2 regions of the Extibacter sp. GGCC_0201 genome follow, and region 2 is predicted to be linked to the other one. Evidence: riboswitches for the same ligand, from Rfam matches in the RefSeq annotation. Region 2 holds a riboswitch; the other holds the start of a gene.
The links. Region 2 has a riboswitch for thiamine pyrophosphate ahead of thiS (sulfur carrier protein ThiS). Riboswitches for the same ligand answer to the same signal wherever they lie in the genome.
Positions count from the first base shown of each region.

Region 1: linked by a shared signal. The riboswitch ahead of thiT (energy-coupled thiamine transporter ThiT) and the one ahead of thiS (sulfur carrier protein ThiS) in region 2 are both predicted to bind thiamine pyrophosphate.

Region 1 covers NZ_JABFCH010000007.1:48,913-56,382, reverse strand. The annotation lists gene HJV72_RS06550 (ABC transporter permease) at 1-223, shown strand, start outside; gene HJV72_RS06545 (prolyl-tRNA synthetase associated domain-containing protein) at 397-888, opposite strand; gene HJV72_RS06540 (helix-turn-helix domain-containing protein) at 905-1,459, opposite strand; gene HJV72_RS06535 (DUF3781 domain-containing protein) at 1,542-1,790, opposite strand; gene thiT (energy-coupled thiamine transporter ThiT) at 1,894-2,463, opposite strand; TPP riboswitch at 2,460-2,565, opposite strand; gene HJV72_RS06525 (CPBP family intramembrane glutamic endopeptidase) at 2,746-3,687, shown strand; gene HJV72_RS06520 (C40 family peptidase) at 3,908-4,990, shown strand; gene HJV72_RS06515 (C40 family peptidase) at 5,019-6,104, shown strand; gene HJV72_RS06510 (C40 family peptidase) at 6,344-7,432, shown strand.
Region 2 covers NZ_JABFCH010000002.1:139,858-147,327, forward strand. The annotation lists gene HJV72_RS01935 (lysylphosphatidylglycerol synthase transmembrane domain-containing protein) at 1-668, shown strand, start outside; gene HJV72_RS01940 (CDP-alcohol phosphatidyltransferase family protein) at 690-1,361, shown strand; gene HJV72_RS01945 (phosphatidylserine decarboxylase) at 1,372-2,253, shown strand; TPP riboswitch at 2,287-2,394, shown strand; gene thiS (sulfur carrier protein ThiS) at 2,530-2,727, shown strand; gene thiF (sulfur carrier protein ThiS adenylyltransferase ThiF) at 2,730-3,362, shown strand; gene HJV72_RS01960 (thiazole synthase) at 3,375-4,154, shown strand; gene thiH (2-iminoacetate synthase ThiH) at 4,167-5,387, shown strand; gene HJV72_RS01970 (thiamine phosphate synthase) at 5,402-6,010, shown strand; gene cysK (cysteine synthase A) at 6,066-6,992, shown strand; gene HJV72_RS01980 (arsenate reductase family protein) at 7,022-7,378, shown strand; gene HJV72_RS01985 (metal-dependent transcriptional regulator) at 7,456-7,470, opposite strand, start outside.

The DNA.
Region 1 (7,470 bases), on a different contig from region 2:
CATGATCAGCCTGATGGGATGCGCGGCTGGAATTTTTCTGTCCTGGGTTACGCTCCAGATTATATCAGGTGTGGGCGGAGAAGATATGAATTACACGTTGAGACTGGGCGTGGTATGGATATCAATTGCATTTTCCATGGGAATCGGTATTATCTTTGGCATATATCCGGCGAATAAGGCCGCCAAAAAACAGCCGATCGAGGCGCTCAGGTATGTCGGGTAGGCCGCCGTCGGGCGTGTGTCGGGGACATATGTGAGACTGGCAATGCCGGAGGAACGTGAGGAGAAGTGCTCGTAAATGCAGGAAGACTGGTTGTATGATTATATCATTGATACGGTATAAGAAAGGGACAGATGAGCTGAAAGTGGCCAGTCTGTCCCTTGTATCATACATGGCTATAATTTGATTTTCATGACATCTACATCCAAATCCCAGAGAAACTTGTCCAGGTCCTTGAAGGACAGGAACACGGTCGCCGTGTTCTCCAGCGGATGGATGCCAAGGCTCTTGCAGCGTCCGAGGTCCTTGTCGATGAAGAATTCCACCGCATGGTCAGCGTCGTTCATGAGCCCGAACGGAGAGACGCTGCCCTGCTTAAGGCCCAGATACTGCTCCAGCCGTTCTTCTGAGGCAAAGCTTAAGTTGCCCGCACCGAGCGCACGGCCGAGTGATTTCAGGTCAACCGTCTTTTTCTCATCACATGTCACGAGAAAGTGCCGTTTACCTTTGGCGTCGCGCAGGAACAGATTTTTACAGAGCGTTCCTTTGGCGGGAAGCCCGAGGCGGTCCATATCCTCCATCGTGTGTACCGGCTCATGTTCCACTACTTCATACTTGATTTTCAGCTTGTCCAGTGCGTCATATACGCGTTGCTTTTGATTGTCCATGTCTCTTTCTCCTTTCTTAATTCGGATAGTGCACGACGATGCATGCAGTAACCATCCCTTTTCCTGTATTCTTATAGATGTAGTCGTCAAAGGCATTGTATGCGGCGGAATCGCCGGCTTCCAGCACATATTCCATGTCCTTGAACACAAGCGTCAGCTGTCCGCTGTATACGGTGATGAACTCACGCGTGCCTGCCATCTGCCTGTTGCCCGCCATCTGTCCGCCTTCATCGAATTCAAAATCAAAGATTTCAAAATCCTGGCCGTCCCGGAAGCTGAAGACCGGATACAGACGGTAACGGCCGTCATCGCTGATAAGAGGCGCGACTTCTTTTTTACTTGTTCTTGAAAACGGGGTCGGCTTTGGCGCGGTAAATGCCGTTACGGGCACCTTCAGGCCAAGAGAAAGCTTGTAAACCGTGGATATCGTCGGGTTTACTTCACCTCTCTCCAGCTGGCTCAGCATGCTTTTGCTGATGGAGGTGAGGGAAGACGCCTGTTCCAGGCTCAATGCCTTGGATTTGCGAATTTCCTTTAAATTATCGGCTATCAGCTTATTTAAATCATCCAAATGTTTTCCCTCCCCATATTCCGGTATATAGAATTTTTTTCTATTATATTGCAAACCGGGAAGAAAGTAAAGACAGGTTCTGCTACTTTTCCTTATGTGCGGTTATGATTGTGTAGCTGTCAGCATTGATTGTTAGGATACAGCCGTCAAAGTGGGCATACCAGTTTTTCCCCTTTCTTGTGGCAGAGGCGCCGGGCTGCTTCAGCTTCTCTTTGCACCAGTCAACCACGTAATCCGTGTCCAGAGAAAGATTTTTCTTGATACGTAAGACACCTAGCTCCGTCGTACGTAGACGGTCAAGATGAAGGAGCAATTCATGATTCCTATCCATTTATTATATTACCTCCGTGATATTTGATAATGATATTATAAGATTTATTATAAAAAAATGCCGCAAAACAGAAGATTCTGAACTGTTTTGCGGCGTCTCATACCTATTGGATGACTGTCTGCACCTTGACATGTTTCAGCGCTTTCGTGACTGGCGGCAGCGTTAGGATGACAAGAGTAATCACAGCTTCGGCGCCAAGGTATGACCCCTGGTAGAGTGCGGAATAAGCCCACGGATTCATTCCGTCCGGCGTATAAGATGCAAAAAATATAACACCGGAGAGAAGAGAGCAGATGAACCTGCCGAGGACGCCCACGATATAACCCGTCTGCAGACCATATTTCCTGTCAGAAAAAAAACCGGACAAACCGAGCGCTCCGAAAGCAAGCGGATAATCGAGCGCCACCTGAGGAATCGAGAGCATGTACGGATCTACGACAAACTGAAGTATACCATAGGCAGCCCCGGCCAGTATACCGTACTTCGGACCATACCAATATCCTATAAGACAGATGAACAACATGGATAATAAAGTGACGGAACCTCCCATAGGCATCTCCCACACTTTAATGTAAGAAGTCACCATAGCAAGAGCGATTCCAACTGCAGAAAACACGAGTTTCTTAGTGACGGCACTTGAAGAAGTGCCGGTCTTGATACTTGATTTTGACATATTAAATTCTCCTTCCTTACGCCGGCATTACCCGGATCAAGTTATAAGGGTCTGGACACAATCATGCCCATCTCAGCCATATCGGCGCCCCGTTCAACTACTATAATAGTCAGAAAATACAGATGTGTCAAGTACGGGGGTTGTACGGAAGGGGTCAGACCCCTATGGCCATAGGGGTCTGACCCCTTTGAATTGTTTCAAAGAATTTATACTTTTTTAATTGCATGTTGCGTTGATGAGAAGTAGAATAGAGAGAGTAATTGAAAGAAAGTGAGGTTTATTATGGAACAGCAGCAAAATGGAACACCGCCGATGCCTGTTGAGAGCGGCGGAAGGCGGTTCATGCGTCTGTGGGGGCCGCTGCTCATCAAGTGGGGAATCGCATTCGCCACGATGATGGCCGGTGCTATGGTATGTTCTTTCTTATATATGTCAGCGCATTATGACGCGGCTATGAAAGCGATGGAGAATCAGGAGCAGATGATGAACCTGTATAATGCCATACTTGAGGAGCTTATGAAATGGCAGACGGCTATCGAAGGGATAGCGGCATTCATCACTATACCTGTCATGCTTATCCTTTTCCACAAGGACAGAGTGAAGGAGCGGGTGTCAGGAATCCTTCCGAACAAGAAGGCGCCTATATGGAAATACGGGGCAGTGCTTCTGATGTCGGTGGCGATGTGCTGGGGCCTCAACAACCTGATTGCAATCAGCGGGGTATCCGCCATAAGCGGTACTTACGAGGAGACGATGGAGATACTGTATACGCCGCCTCTTCTGATTCAGATCATCTGTCTTGGAATTCTGGTGCCGGTATGTGAGGAACTCGTATTCCGGGGGCTTATGTTCAAACGCCTGAGGGCCGGGGCGGGATATATGCAGTCAGCCATATACTCCTCTGTCGTGTTCGCGATACTGCATGTGAACCTCGTGCAGATGATCTACAGCTTCGTGCTCGGTCTGATGCTGGCATATATTTATGAAAAATATGGTTCCATAAAAGCGCCTGTGGCTGCCCATGTAGTCATGAACATATTCTCGGTGCTGGCAACGAAATATGAGCTGCTTGACTGGCTGGCAGCGGATATCATGAGGATAGGTATCGTCACAGTCGTATGTGCGGCAGTAGCGGCAACGATGTTCGTCTTCATACAAAGAATTGAAGAAAGACCGGATTACCCAAACAAACCGGGTGAAAATGAGAACCTGGCGGCTATATAAGCTGCCAGATTTTTTTAATGCACGATAATGGCAGAAGCAGCTGGAAATGAATATATTGTAGAAGCGGACCTTATTATTCTATGAAGATAATTGTTACGAAATTATTAAATTTTATTGCAAAATTTGGCAATATAAGGTATAATCATTCCTAGATGTAGGGGTACTATGTCTATGTTAGACGAATGAGGGAGTTAAAAATAAGTAAAAAGGATGATTATTTATGAAGAGATGGAAAGCTACATTGGTGACGGTAGTGCTGACCAGTTCTTTGATTGTGATGCCTGTGTTTGCAGAACCGTCGGTAGATGACCTGAAGGCGAACAAGAAGGCAGCGGAAGAACAAGTCAGTTCATTGCAGAGCCAGCTGACAGATCTGTTGAACAAGCTCGGGCAGCTGGAGGAAGACTTGATTGCCAAAGGGGAGGAAATCACAAAGGCAGAAGAGGACCTGAAGGAAGCAGAAGAACTTGAAAAGCAGCAGTATGAAGACATGAAGCTCCGTATCCAGTTCATGTATGAAGAAGGTAATACGAGCGCGGTAGAGGCAATCGTAACATCGGAAGATTTCGGAGACTTGGTCAATAAAGCCGAATATGTACAGAACGTACATGACTATGACCGTGACAAGCTTCAGGAATATGTAGATACAAAGAAAAAGATTGCGGATTTAAAGACGACTCTGGAGGAAGAAAAGTCGAACCTGGAGGGTATGCAGTCTGAGTATGAAAGTAAAGAAGATGAATTAAACACGACGATTGAGACGAAAAAGTCAGAAATCGCAGATTTTGATACGCAGATACAGGCGGCGGCAGAAGCTGCGGCAGCAGAGGCGGCCAGACAGCAGGAGGCGGAACGCCAGGCGGCTGCGGCAGACAATAACGGAGGCGGCGGTACCGGTACAGGCGGCGGTTCCGGCAGTGGAAACGGCGGAGGCAGCTCCTCCGGTATCGACTATACCGGAACAGGCAATACCGCTACAGCGCAGGCGATAGTCAGCGCGGCGTACAGCCAGCTCGGGGTGCCATATGTATGGGGAGGCACGACACCGGGAGTAGGCCTTGACTGTTCAGGCCTTACGCAATATTGCCACAGAGTAGCGGGAATCAGTATCGGACGTACATCGCAGGTGCAGGGAGGCGGCGGAAAAGCTGTCAGCAGCCCACAGCCGGGAGACCTGGTATGTTACGGAACCCATATCGGCATATATATAGGAAATGGACAGATGATTCATGCACCACACACAGGGGATGTAGTTAGGGTAGCGAATGTATATGGTTCACCATGGTACAGACGTTACTGGTAAGGGGAATACTTAGACTAAGGAGAGACTTATGAGGAAACTGTGTAAAGTGTGTACTATTTCATTATTGGCGGGGGCGCTGGTTGTAACGCCGGTGTTTGCAGAACCGTCGGTAGACGATCTGGAGAGCAGCAAGGCGGCAGCCGAGAGCGAGGTCAATACCCTTCAGAGCGAATTGTCAGCGACGTTGGAGAAGATTACGTCACTGGAAGCTGAGCTGCAGGAAAAGACGGAAGCGGTTGTGAAGACAAACGAAGAGCTGGAAGAGGCGGCCTATCAGGAGCGCCAGCAGTACAGCGATATGAAGCTCCGTATCCAGTATATGTATGAAGAAGGGGACGGCAGCGTTGTAGAGACACTATTATCTGCAAAGAGCTTTTCCGATTTGGTCAACAAAGCGGAATACGTGCAGAATGTGCACAGTTATGATAAGCAAAAACTCGAAGAATATATTAAGACGAAAGAAAAAGTTGAGACATTGAAGAACAGTCTGGACACAGAAGTTGAGAATATGCAGTCCAAGCAGGCTGCGTTGCAGGAAGAGAAGGTATCTTTAAGCAGTACGATTTCTTCCAAGCAGTCTCAGATTGCACAGCTGGATCAGAGCATTCAGGATGCGCTGGCGGCAGCGGTGGAAGAGCAGCAGGCAGCGGGAGAAGCAGGCGGCGCAGGACAGAATGATGCGGATGCAGGCGGTACAGAGCAAGGCGGTTCAGGGAACGACGGCGGCAACGATGACAAACCTTATGCACCGCCATCCGGCGGCAGCGGTTCAGCGGTTGCCAACTATGCGTGCCAGTTCGTGGGCAACAAATATGTATATGGCGGAAGCAGCCTGACGAACGGAGCAGACTGTTCTGGTTTTACGATGGCAGTATATGCAGCGTTCGGTGTATCACTACCGCATAACGATGCCGCGCAGGAGGCCTGTGGCAGAGCGGTGAGCTACTCAGAGGCTCAGCCCGGAGACTTGATTTTCTACGGCGGCCATGTCGGCATCTACATCGGTGGGGGCAGCATTGTGCATGCATCAAATTCTGCACCTTATCCAGAAGGCGGAATCAAGATCAGCAGCGCTACATACAGGCCTATCAAATGTGTCAGAAGAATTTTCTAGTAAAGCAGCAGCGGACCGGTTCGACCGGTCCGTTTTTTGATACCAGAACTATCACCTGTACTATAATTTACCTGTCACATTTTACAGAAAAATGTTGAATTAAGAAACGATATATAGTATCCTTTACGTGTATATATGAAATTTTAGACAGGTATATCCCGAATGACACCAGAAGTGCAACGGTTTTACCATATGGAATATCAGCACTAAAAAAGTATAATAACAGGAAAGGTGAAATAATGAAGAATAGACTGACCCAGGCTGTCATCGTAGCGTCCGTGGCGAGCGCGCTCGTAGCGACGCCGGTATTTGCTGAACCTACGGTGGACGATTTGAAGAAGAATAAAGCGGCGGCTGAAAGTGAAGTCGGTTCCCTTCAGGAGGAACTGACACAACTTGTGTCGAAGATCAGCCAGCTGGAAAGTGATCTGATAGAAAAGGGTGAAGAAATTACAAAGGCGGAAGATGATTTAAAGGAAGCCCAGAAGCAGGAAGAAGAACAATATGAAGACATGAAGCTCCGCATCAAGTTCATGTATGAAGAAGGAGACACAAGCTTTGTAGAGACGCTTGTATCCGCTAAGAACTTTTCAGACCTTGTAAACAAGGCGGAATATGTCCAGAATGTACATACATATGACCGGCAGATGCTGACAGCTTATGTGGAGACGAAGCAGAAAGTAGCTGACCTTAAGGATACGCTGGAGGAAGAGATGGCCAGCATGGAAGATATGCAGCAGCAGTTCGAGTCGGACAAGGACAGTCTTGACGCGACACTCGAGAGCAAGCAGGCAGAGATTGCCAACCTCGACGGCGAGATACAGGCCGCGGTTGAAAAGGCTGCCGAAGAACGCAGGAAAGAGGAAGAGGCAAGACAGCAGCAGGCACGGCAGCAGGAGACGGCACAGACGCCGTCAGGAGACGCAGGCCCAGGAAGCACCGGAGGCGGCGTAAGCAAGCCATCCACGTCACAGCCATCCTATCAGGGACAGGGAGATACAGCGGTCGCACAGGCGATAGTCAGCGCTGCTTATTCACAGCTCGGCGTTCCGTATAAGTGGGGAGGAACGACACCGGGAGTAGGACTGGATTGTTCAGGCCTCGTCCAGTATGCGCACCGTGTCGCGGGAATCTCGATTCCGAGAAATTCTGAGGCGCAGTATGCGGCCGGAAAGAAAGTATCCAATCCACAGCCGGGAGATATCGCCTGGAAGCCCGGGCATGTAGGCGTCTATATCGGCAACGGCAAGATGATCGAGGCGCAGCAGACCGGAACCAATATCATGGTCAGCAACGTAAGAGCAGTCGGTTATGCAAGATATTGGTAGGAAAAAGCTGGCAATTTCTGTAAATATATTGAAAAAAA
Region 2 (7,470 bases):
TGATTGTTACAATAACTTATAAGTCGGTTCTTGTAGTAATCGGTCTGTTCGTGGCGATTTTTCAGAGAGGGTTCGTGCACCGTTACCTTGGTGGAATCGTGCCGGTATTTTACCTGGGCGTCTCCTTAAATGTATTCTGCTGCATTGCGATGTCCATCCTGGCATTCCATCCCGCGCTGGCAAAGTGGATCATGATGAAGTGCCTGAAGATACTGGAACGGATTCACATTCTGAAGCATAAGCCGGAGCGGACGCGCAGGCTCGCCTCCTCCATGGACCAGTACAATGCCACGGCACTGTATCTGCGCACCCACGGAAAGGTCATTGTAAATGTACTGATTATCACATTTTTACAGCGTTTTGCCCTGTTCTTCGTGACATGGTTCGTCTATAAGGCATTCGGCCTGCACGGCGCGCATATCTATGACGTAGTGATGCTTCAGGCAGTCGTGTCGGTATCTGTCGATATGCTGCCGCTGCCGGGCGGGATGGGTATCAGCGAGAATCTGTTCCTCGTGATATTCAAGAGCATCTTTACGGCGGGGCTGCTTCTGCCGGGCATGGTGCTGAGCAGAGGAATCGCATATTATGTACAGCTTCTGTTCAGTGCGGGGATGACCTTGTTTACACATCTGACCATCGGGCAGAAAGCGACAGATAAATTATAAGTAAAGGAAAGAGAGAGTAAAATGATTGGATACTATAACTATACGGTGGTGCTGACTTATGTCAGTCTTGCATCTTCCGTATTCGGAATGACACAGGCAATCCACGGAAGGTTCAAGACCGCTATCTTATGTCTTGCCATCTCAGGGTTGTGCGATATGTTTGACGGGAAGATTGCCCGTACGAAGAAAGACCGTACGGATGATGAGAAGGCGTTCGGCATACAGATCGATTCGCTCTGCGATGTCGTCTGTTTTGGCGCTTTTCCCGCGTTGATCTGTTATCTGCTCGGTGTGAGAGGGCCGCTCGGCATTGCTGTTATCATCCTGTATTGTGTGAATTCAGTTATCCGTCTGGCATATTTCAATGTCATGGAGGCCAAGAATGCCCAGATGACAGAGAGCGGGGAAAAGTTTTACCAGGGCCTTCCGATTACATCCATGGCCATCGTGCTGCCGCTCGTGTTCATGATTCAGTTTTTCGTACCCGACTGGGCATTCCGGGTCTGCCTTCACCTTGCGCTGCTGATCGTCGGCATACTGTTTGTAGGAAAGTTTAAGCTTAAGAAGCCAAGTAATGCTACCCTTGCGGTTCTTGTGGCTGTGGTAGGGGCTGCGGTGCTGATTATGATTATCTTCACGAATTACCGTATCAATTTCCACGCAGGCTGGCCATGGTTCTGCAGAAGGTGGTAGAGTCAGGGTTATGAAATACATAGACAGAGATGGGAAAGCGACAACAGAAGATTCCGGCCAGGACAGGCTGCTGCGGTGGATGTACACGCATCCGATAGGAAGAGGCCTGATAAGGCTGCTCATACGGCCATATGTCTCAAGGGCCGGAGGCTGGCTGCTGGACAGAAGCTGGTCGAGATGCCTGATCCCGCCGTTCGTCAGGCATAACGATATCGATATGTCTTGCTGCCGGAAGCAGAAGTTCTCCTCCTACAATGATTTTTTCACAAGACAGCTCAAGCCGGAATGCCGCCCCATGGAGGGGGATGGGCGGACCCTTGTCAGCCCTTGCGACGGCAAGCTGAGCATCTATCCAATCCTTGAGGGAGATGACGGGAGGACCCGGTTCCGTATCAAGGATACGCTGTATACGGTGGAATCCCTCCTGCGTTCGGAAAAGCTCGCGAAGCGTTACGAGGGAGGATATGCATGTATCTTCCGGCTTACGGTGGATGATTATCACAGATATTGTTACATAGATGACGGAACGAAGTCGGGAAACGTCAGGATTCCCGGCGTCTTTCACACGGTCAACCCTGCGGCGAATGATGTCCTGCCTATATATAAGGAGAATACGAGGGAGTACTCCCTTCTGAAAAGCCGCCATTTTAAGACGGTCCTCATGATGGAAGTAGGCGCTCTTATGGTAGGCCGTATCACGAATTATGAGGATGCCTGCGAGGTAAGAAGGGGGCAGGAAAAAGGACGGTTCGAGTTCGGAGGTTCCACGGTCATACTGCTGTTCCAGAAGGGGGCGGTCAAGCCGGATGCAACGCTTATCTCCAATACGGTAAAGGGATTTGAGACGCGAGTGAAGATGGGAGAGCGTATCGGCGAGGCGGCAGGGGATTGACAGGCGGCCCGTTATGCATTATATTATGAAGTGTGAATTGAATAGGGGAGCTTATTGGATAGGCTGAGAGGAAGTTGAGGACTTCGACCCATAGACCTGATTTGGATAATGCCAACGTAGGAACGTATCGTAAGATTATTACGGGAAATGCTCAGGCATTTCCCGTTTTCCATTTCAAACCATCGAGAGTGGACGAGAGTTCATGAAGGGGTGCACCACCGCGGGTGTATTTCTTTCATGAACTCTTTTTTGCTATATCAGGAAGGAGGTGGCAGGATGCTGAAGGTAAACGGAAAAGACGTGGAATATGTTCCCCATATGACAGTGGCGCTTCTGCTTCGGGAGCTTACATATGAGGAATCCCGGGTAGCGGTAGAGAAAAACGGCCATATCGTCCCGCGCAGGGAGTATACGGATACCGTACTTGAAGACAAGGATACGATAGAAGTCGTAAGCTTCGTAGGAGGAGGTTAGCAATGATTACGGAAGCAATGATACAGCGGGCGCTCATCGAGCGCCATACTGCCGGGGTCCAGGAGAAGCTTGCAGGCGCCCGTGTCGCGATAGCAGGGCTGGGCGGCCTCGGTTCTAATGTAGCCGTTGCCCTGGCCAGGACAGGGGTGGGGCATCTGCATCTTCTGGATTATGACAAGGTGGACATTACCAATCTGAACCGGCAGCAGTATTTTATCCGCCATATCGGCATGTACAAGACCGACGCCCTTACGGAAGAGCTGCGGGAGATCAACCCATATCTGCATATCACGGCAGAATGCGTCAAGGTGACAGAGGGGAACGTGGCCGGACTGTTCGGGCACGATGACATCGTGTGCGAGGCGTTCGACCATCCGGAGGCGAAGGCCATGCTCGTCAACGGCATACGGGAGCACTATCCGGATAAGCTGCTCGTGGCGGCCTCCGGCATGGCGGGATATGGAAGGAACGACACGATACGTACGCGCAGGGTGGCAGGGCATTTCTACGTGTGCGGGGACAGCGTGAGCGAACCGGAACACGGGAGCGGGCTGATGGCGCCGCGGGTCGCCTTGTGTGCGGCCCATCAGGCGAATCTCATCACGCAATATATCATAGACGGACATACAGATTAGGAGGAAATTATTATGGAACAGAAAGCGCAAGATACATTTACACTGGGTGGACATGAATTTACGTCCCGATTTATCCTCGGCTCGGGCAAATATTCCCTTGACCTTATCAAGGCCGCGGTGAAACATGCTGGCGCACAGATTATAACGCTGGCGGTGCGGCGGGCCAATGAGGGCGGCATGGCTAATATTCTGGATTACATACCGGAGCATGTCACATTGCTTCCGAATACTTCCGGTGCCAGGAACGCAGAAGAGGCCGTGCGTATCGCTCGTCTGTCAAGAGAGCTGGGTTGTGGGGATTTTGTGAAGGTGGAAGTGATCCATGATTCCAAATATCTGCTGCCGGACAATTATGAGACGGTGAAGGCAACGGAGATGCTGGCCAGGGAAGGGTTTGTCGTCATGCCATATATGTACCCGGACTTAAATGCGGCGCGGGATATGGCCAATGCAGGCGCCGCGTGCATCATGCCGCTTGGAGCACCGATCGGCTCCAACAAGGGGATCTGCACAAAAGAGTTCATCCGCATCCTCATCGACGAGATGGATCTGCCGATCATCATAGACGCTGGCATCGGAAAGCCATCCCAGGCGTGCGAGGCGATGGAGATGGGAGCGGCGGCTGTCATGGCGAATACGGCCATCGCCACCGCCGGGGACATTCCTGCCATGGCGGGAGCATTTCGCAGCGCGATCGAGGCGGGCCGGACGGCATATGTGGCAGGGATGGGCCGGGTCATGGACAAGGGGGCCAGCGCCTCCTCACCGCTTACCGGATTCCTGAAGGATTAGAAGGAGGCATACATGGTGGATGACAAGACTTGTATCAATGAAAGTATTTTAAGCGACGATATCAAGGAATGGCAGAAGAAGAACAGGACAGACCACATGGCATATCTTCCGGGCATGGAAGCGCTGGAATCTGAAGTGCAGGCGCAGGTGATACGGTCCATGGAGTCTTACGACTACACTGCATATACGAGCAAGGACGTATCCTACGCGCTGGCACATGAGAGCCGTACGCCTGCAGATTTTGCCGCGCTTTTATCGCCAGCGGCACTTCCGCATCTGGAAGAGATGGCGCAGTGTGCGAGGGCAGAGACGAGAAGATATTTTGGCAACGGCGTCCAGATGTTCACTCCGGTCTATATCGCGAATTATTGTGAGAACTTCTGTATCTACTGCGGCTTCAACTGCCATAATAAGATTAAGCGTGCCATGCTAAGCGAGGAAGAGATTGAAAAAGAGATGAGGGCAGTTGCCGGGACAGGGCTCCAGGAAGTGCTGATCCTCACCGGCGAGAGCCGGAGCCGGTCGGATGTGGAATATATCGGGCGGGCATGTGAGATTGCGGGAAAATATTTCAAAGTAATAGGACTGGAAGTGTATCCGATGAATTCGGATGAATATGCATATCTTCACAGATGCGGGGCCGATTATGTCACGGTCTTTCAGGAGACGTATAACTCCGATAAGTATGAGAGCCTTCATCTGGCCGGACATAAGCGTATCTTCCCCTACCGGCTGAATGCGCAGGAGCGCGCGCTGAAAGGGGGGATGAGAGGAGTAGGGTTCGCCGCACTTCTCGGGCTGGATGACTTCCGCAGGGATGCGTTCGCCACGGGGATGCACGCGTATCTGCTTCAGAGGAAATATCCGCATGCCGAGATTGCATTCTCCTGCCCCCGCCTTCGTCCGATCATCCATAACGAGAAGATCAATCCGATGGACGTCCACGAGCCTCAGCTTCTTCAGGTCGTGGCGGCCTACCGGCTGTTCCTGCCTTTTGCCGGTATCACCGTGTCTACGAGGGAATGTGCCCGGGTAAGAGATAACCTTGTCAATATCGCGGCTACGAAGATATCTGCAGGAGTGAGTACGGCAATCGGGGAGCATGTAGACGATATAGAAGAGAAAGGGGACGGCCAGTTCGAGATATCCGACGGGCGTTCTGTGAGAGAAGTGTATGAGGATCTTCTCGGCCTGGGGCTGCAGCCTGTGATGAGTGATCATATCTATGTGTAGAGGAGGCGAAAGCTATGACTGATAATACGGAGGATATCTACAGCCGGGTGATAGCCGTGACAGACCGGCATCTGTGCGGTCGTCCGTTCCTCGAGCAGATAGAGCTGATCTGCTCGAGACGTCCACGGGCCGTGCTTCTGCGTGAGAAAGACCTGACGGAAGAAGAATATGCACAGCTGCTTTCACAAGTGAGGGAAATCTGTGACGCCCACCATGTCTTCTGTATCCCGCATACATTCGCCGGCGTGGCATCCGTTCAGAAATCTGCTGCTATCCATCTGCCCCTTCCGGTGCTGAGGAGCGGCCGGGATATTGCAGGGCAGTTCCGCTATATGGGCGTGTCTGTCCATTCGGTCCCGGAGGCGGTTGAGGCAGAACGCCTTGGAGCGTCCTATGTGACGGCAGGCCATATCTTTGCCACGGCCTGCAAGCCGGGAGCCGTACCCCGGGGCATCGGCTTTCTCAGGGAAGTATGTGCTGCGGTGGATATACCGGTATATGCCATCGGAGGGATGCAGGGCAACTTAGCATGTATTGAGAAGATGCGCGCCGCGGGTGCCGCCGGAATCTGCGTCATGTCAGAGTGCATGCGCTGGCCGGAAAGGCTTCCTCTTGTAACATAATCTGTTTTAGTCTATAGTGTATATATAAGAAGTATACGAAGAGAGGACAAAAGAGATGATATATGACAACGTGTTAGAGGCAGTCGGCAATACTCCGCTCATCCGGCTGAATCGGATGACCGGCCCGGAAGATGCGGAGATTCTCGTAAAATTTGAGGCAGTGAATATAGGTGGTTCCGTCAAGACGAGGACTGCGCTTAATATGATTGAGACAGCGGAAAAAAGGGGACTGATCCATAAGGATACGATTATCGTCGAGCCTACAAGCGGGAACCAGGGAATCGGACTGGCGCTGATCGGGGCTGTCAAGGGATATCGGACGGTTATCATCATGCCTGATTCCGTCAGCGAGGAGAGAAGGAAGCTGGTGCGCAATTACGGTGCGGAAGTCAGGCTGGTCCATGACGCGGGCAACATAGGAGACTGCATCGACGAATGTCTGCGGACGGCGCTGCAGATGGCCGAGGAAGATCCCAACGTGTATGTCCCGCAGCAGTTTGAAAATGAGGCCAACAGCACGGCCCACAGGGAACAGACGGGGCAGGAGATCCTGAGGCAGGCCGGAAAGCCGATTCACGGCTTCTGCTCGGGAATAGGCACCGGTGGTACGATTACCGGCATCGGTGAAGCACTCAAGGCAGTGAATCCTGACATAGAGATATGGGCCATAGAGCCGGAACATGCGGCGATACTGTCTGGAAGAGAGGTAGGGACCCATCTTCAGATGGGCATCGGCGACGGCGTTATCCCAAAAATCCTTAATCAGAAAATCTATGATGACATCGTCATAGTGACCGATGAGGAAGCCCTCGCTGCTGCGAAGGAACTGGCCAGGAAAGAAGGGCTCATGTGCGGGATCAGCAGTGGGACGAACGTGGCTGCGGCTGTCCGCATGGCAAAGAAGCTTGGGAGAGGGAAGACCGTGGTGACCGTGCTGGCCGATACGGCAGAGCGCTACTTTTCCACGCCGCTGTTTCAATGAAAAGACAAGACGATAAAGGAGATAAGACTATGAGCGTACTATTTTTAGAATATCCGAAGTGAACGACGTGTAAACGGGCCAGGAAATGGCTGGAGGACAATGGCATAGCATTTGAAGCGAGGCATATCATCGAGGAACATCCTACTGCTGCGGAGCTGGAAGAATGGCACAAAAGAAGCAAGCTTCCGCTGAAGCGTCTTTTCAACACGAGCGGGATGAAATATAAAGAGCTCGGATTAAAAGACAGGCTTCCTGAGATGAGCGAGAAAGAACAGTATGAAATCCTGTCTACAGACGGGATGCTCGTAAAGCGTCCGCTGCTCATCGGCGAGGACTTTGTCGCCGCCGGCTTTAAAGAGCAGGAGTGGCAGGAAGTGCTGACGTAAAAGCGTCCCTCAGATCGGACGGTTAAAAGTGCAGAAAGTCCCGGGACCGGTTATTCGTGAAACTGGTTTCGGGACTTTTAGAATTGTGTAAG